2 regions of the Ruicaihuangia jiafui genome follow, and region 2 is predicted to be linked to the other one. Evidence: riboswitches for the same ligand, from Rfam matches in the RefSeq annotation. Region 2 holds a riboswitch; the other holds the start of a gene.

Region 1 (2,443 bases), 1.5 Mb from region 2:
TCGCCCGCTCGCAAGACTCGACACCCCGGCCCGGGCGCGACATGCTGGATGGCGTGACGACAACCGCGACAGACGCTCCGCCGCGGGTATCGTGGGCGCTCGTGCCGGCAGCCGGCGTCGCGACATCCGCAGTCCTGCTGTTCGGTCTCGACCTGCAGGTCGCCGGCTACGTCACCCTCGGGCTGAGCCTCGCGCTGGCGCTCCCGCGGCGCGCGCTGTTCAACGACCTCGTGCTGATCGGGCTCGGGCTCGTGATCATCAGCACCATATCGGTGGCAGCCGACATCAGTTACGGCAACATGCTGCTGATGGGCGCGGTGCTGGCGCTCGCGGTGCTGGTTCCGTACCTGATCGACCGGTTCGGCTACCGCACGCACACGATTCGGTTCCCGGTGAACACCGGGCGGCGCTGGACCCGGCTGGAACGCTGGTATCTGGTGATCGTCGTGCTGCTCGGCTGGGCCATCCTGCCGACCTATTTCATCGGCTCCGGGGCGTACCAGAATTGGCCGGCGATCCACGAGCCCGATGAGCTGGCGCGCCTGTTCGTCGGGGTGAACGTGGTCGGCATCTGGGACGAGCTGTTCTTCATCTGCGTGGTGTTTACCCTGCTGCGCCGACATTTCCCGCTCTGGCAGGCGAACCTGCTGCAGGCCGTGATCTTCGTGTCGTTCCTCTGGGAGTTGGGCTACCGAAGCTGGGGTCCGTTGCTGACCATTCCGTTCGCGCTGCTGCAGGGCTGGATCTTCTCGCGGGTGAAGTCGCTCAGTTACGTGGTGAGCGTGCACCTGCTGTTCGACCTGGTGGTGTTCCTCGTGCTTGTGCATGCGCACAACCCCGAGTGGCTGCCGATCTTCCTGTACTGATCACCCTCGTTCCTTGCGCGGCCGGTCTTTCCCCGATAGCTTCGGCGTGATAATTGAAGACGCCATTACGCTGCAGCGGGAGAGCCCAGTCCGGGCGCCGAAGGAGCAAATTCCTCCCCGGGAATCTCTCAGGCCCAGTACCGCCGCAGTGTGGCAACTCTGAAAAGCAGCCCATCCGGGCTCACCGGCGGTGCAAGGCGTCCACACGGGCGCTGAATCTCTCAGGTCCACCACAGAGCGGGGAGGAACTCAGGCGGAGCCTCGGCTCCGAGGATGGGAGTTCCGACATGTCTGGTACGCCGGCAACACCGCAGGATGCGCCGAAACAGCAGGACGCGCCAGACCGGTACGAGCACATCGGCGTCTTCGACCTGTTCAAGGCGGGCATCGGGCCATCCAGCTCGCACACTGTAGGCCCCATGCTGGCCGCGGCACAGTTTGCCCAGCTGGTCAGCGCCAGCGGCAACATCGACCAGGTCCAGACGGTGCAGGTGGAACTATTCGGCTCGCTCGCGGCCACCGGGGCCGGACACGGCACGTTCCCCGCGATCCTGCTCGGGCTCGAGGGTTTTATCCCGGAAACCATCACCCAGGACGACCTAGAGCATCGGGCCACTGCGATCACCGCATCGGGCTCGCTCACCCTCAACGGCCTGCGATCGGTGGCGTGCCGGGTGGACGAGTTCGTGCTGCGACCACTCACGATCCGGCGCCGCCATACCAACGCGATGACCCTGCGGGCACGCGACGTGCGCGGCGAATCGCTGCTCGAGGAAACCTACTACTCGATCGGCGGCGGTTTCATCGTCACCGAGAGCGCATCCGAGACGGCCGACGAGCCCGCGCTCAGCCCGCCGTTCCCGTTTCGCACCGCAGAGGAACTGCTGACCGCCTGCGCTGAGCACGACCTCAGCATCAGCGATGTCATGCTCGCCAACGAGCTGCACACCACGGAGCGGTCCGAGATCCGTGAGGGAATCCTCCGGCTCTGGCGCACGATGATCGAATGCCAGCAATCCGCCGTGCTTCGCTCGGGGACGCTTCCTGGTGCGCTGAACGTTCGGCGGCGGGCCCCCGATTTGCAGGCTCACCTGGAACGGCAAGACCCCGAGCGCTCACCGCAGTTCTGGCAGGAGTGGGTCAACCTCGTCGCGCTGGCGGTGAACGAGGAGAATGCGAGCGGCGGCCGGTTGGTCACCGCTCCCACCAACGGAGCCGCCGGAATCATCCCGGCGGTGTTGCATTACGCGGTGAACTACACCGACCAGGGGCGGGCGGCAGACCAGGACGAACGGGACGGAATTGTTGAGCGGTTTTTCCTGACCGCCGCCGCGGTCGGCTCACTGTTCAAGATGAATGCCTCGGTGTCCGGGGCCGAGGTCGGCTGCCAGGGCGAGGTCGGGTCGGCATGCTCGATGGCGGCCGCGGGGCTTGCCGAGATCCTCGGCGGTACGCCGGAGCAGGTGGAGAACGCGGCGGAGATCGCGATGGAACACAACCTCGGCCTGACCTGTGATCCCATCGGCGGGCTGGTGCAGATTCCCTGCATCGAGCGAAACGCGATCGCCGCAGGCAAA
Region 2 (2,443 bases):
CCACGGCACCGACCAGAGCACATCGGTCACGAAGTACAGCACCGCGAACGCCGCGATCGCCGACAGCGCGATGACATTCACCGGACCGCGGCCGCGACGCCCGGCCGGAGTCGAGGCGCTGGGATGGCCGGGCCGGCTCGGCCGGCCGGAGGTGGAGTGTGCCCTGCCGGTTGCCGCACGCGGACCGGCTGCCGCGGGCGCCGATGCTGTGTGGCCAGCCCCACTGCCAGCCCCACTGCCGGCCCCGCCGGCGCGCACCACCCGCGACGCGCGCCGCTTGCCATCGGCGCCGGACTCCACCACGAAGCGCAGCGATTCACCGGTGCGGGGTCGCTCCGCACGAGACGCGAACGCGGTGGCGTGCACGAAGATCGCGGCGCTTCCGTCCTCCGGCGTGATGAAACCGAACCCACGCTCGTCGTTCCAGGAGGCGAGGGTGCCTCGGGTCTGCGTGGTGCCGGATGCCATGAGGTGATGTTAGTGCCGCACCCCGAGTGCGCGGCGAGGACACCGCGAACCGCGCCGCGAGCGACCGTGAACCGGCCGCGAGCGACCGTGCCGGTTGCTATGCTGGGGGCACAATCACATACTGGGCCGCAACGCGATGCGGGAGAGCTCTCCGATCACAGGAGAGCACCGAAGGAGCAAGCCTCCCCGCCAATCTCTCAGGTAGTTGTACCGCATCGACTGGCCACTCTGAAAAGCGAATTGCGACGCAATTTGCGCCCACGGTGAAAGTCGCCACGCGCGATGAAACTCTCAGGCCAATGACAGAGGGGGAGTTCCCGCGCTTTTCAGCGACCATTGGAGAACTCCGTGACGATTCGAAATTCCCCGCTCCACGACATCCATGTCGCGGCTGGCGCAACTTTCACCGACTTCGGCGGCTGGCAGATGCCGGTCCGCTACAGTTCCGACCTCACCGAGCACCACGCTGTGCGTGACGCCGCCGGACTGTTCGACATCTCGCACATGGGCGAAATCGTCGTGCTCGGCCCCGAGGCCGGCGCCGCGCTGGACTACGCCCTCGCCGGGCGACTGTCGACTATCGCCATGAACCAGGCCAAGTACAGCCTGCTGCTCGCCCCCGAGGGCGGCATCATCGACGACCTCATCGTCTACCGCACCGGCTACGACCGATTCCTGGTGGTCGCGAACGCCGGAAATCGAGCGGATGTCGCGGCCGAACTCGTCCAGCGCGCCGCCGAATTCGACTGCGAGGTGTACGACGAGAGCGACGACGTCGCTCTGATCGCGGTGCAGGGTCCGAAGGCGCAGGAGATCCTGGAGCAGCTCACCCCGCAGCTCGACGGCCTCACCACCCCGCTCGCCGACCTCAAGTACTACTGGAGCACCCCCGCCCGCTGGGCCGACCACGAGCTGCTCATCGCCCGCACCGGATACACCGGCGAAGACGGCTTCGAACTGTATGTGTCGCCCGAGGCGGCTCCCGCCCTATGGACCGCGATCGCCGAAGTCGGCGCCGGATCGGGTCTCGTTCCCGCCGGCCTCGCGGCCCGCGACACGCTGCGGCTCGAGGCGGGCATGCCACTGTACGGGCACGAGCTCGGCCGCGACATCCTGCCGGTGCAGGCCGGCCTCGGCCGTGTCGTGCACCAGAACAAGCCCGGCGGATTCGTCGGCCAGGACGCCATCGCAGCGGGAGCGCCGGACGGCGCCCGGGTGCTCGTCGGCCTCACCGCCGAGGGCCGCCGGGCCGGCCGCGAGGGCTACGCGCTCTACGGCACCGACGAGGAGCCCGTGGGTCGCATCACCTCCGGCGCTCTCTCCCCGACGCTGGGACATCCGATCGCGTTGGCCTATGTCGACCCGGTGGTGGCCGCCCCCGGAACCGAACTGTTCATTGACGTGCGCGGCAGCCGCATCCCCGCCACCGTCACCCCTCTGCCGTTTTACAACCGAAAGGCCTCCTGATGACCGACCTCACCGCCCTCAAATACACCGATCAGCACGAGTGGTTGCTCGTCGAGGGAGATGTCGTCACCGTCGGCATCACTGATTACGCCGCCGGTCAGCTCGGCGACGTCGTGTTCGTCGAACTGCCAGAGGTGGGCGCCACAGTGCAGGCCGGCACCGTGGTCTGTGAAGTCGAGTCGACGAAGTCGGTCGGCGAGGTGTACGCGCCCGCCAACGGCGAGGTCGTGGAGCGCAACGACGCCGTCATCGACACCCCCGAGCTGCTCAACGGCGATGCGTTCAGCGCCTGGCTGTTCAAGCTGCGCGTCGACGACCCCAGCGTGTTCGAGAACGGCGGGTTCCTCACCCGCGACCAGTACACCGCGCTGGAGGCGTAATCGATGCACTCCGGTTTCGCTGACCGTCACGTCGGAATCGACGGTGACGCCGAGCAGCACATGCTCGCCACACTGGGTTACAAGAGCGTCGAAGCCCTGGTCGAAGCTGCGGTACCGCCGTCGATTCA

Evidence for each region. Region 2 has a riboswitch for glycine ahead of gcvT (glycine cleavage system aminomethyltransferase GcvT). Riboswitches for the same ligand answer to the same signal wherever they lie in the genome.
Region 1: it holds a riboswitch for glycine, as region 2 does, so the genes downstream of both, HCT51_RS04265 (L-serine ammonia-lyase) here and gcvT (glycine cleavage system aminomethyltransferase GcvT) in region 2, are expected to answer to the same signal.

What each region holds. Positions count from the first base shown of each region.
Region 1 covers NZ_CP061771.1:888,946-891,388, forward strand. The annotation lists gene HCT51_RS04260 (CPBP family intramembrane glutamic endopeptidase) at 54-866, shown strand; glycine riboswitch at 933-1,019, shown strand; glycine riboswitch at 1,020-1,112, shown strand; gene HCT51_RS04265 (L-serine ammonia-lyase) at 1,154-2,443, shown strand, end outside.
Region 2 covers NZ_CP061771.1:2,402,963-2,405,405, reverse strand. The annotation lists gene HCT51_RS11540 (DUF1294 domain-containing protein) at 1-468, opposite strand, end outside; glycine riboswitch at 598-691, shown strand; glycine riboswitch at 692-781, shown strand; gene gcvT (glycine cleavage system aminomethyltransferase GcvT) at 817-1,935, shown strand; gene gcvH (glycine cleavage system protein GcvH) at 1,935-2,315, shown strand; gene gcvP (aminomethyl-transferring glycine dehydrogenase) at 2,319-2,443, shown strand, end outside.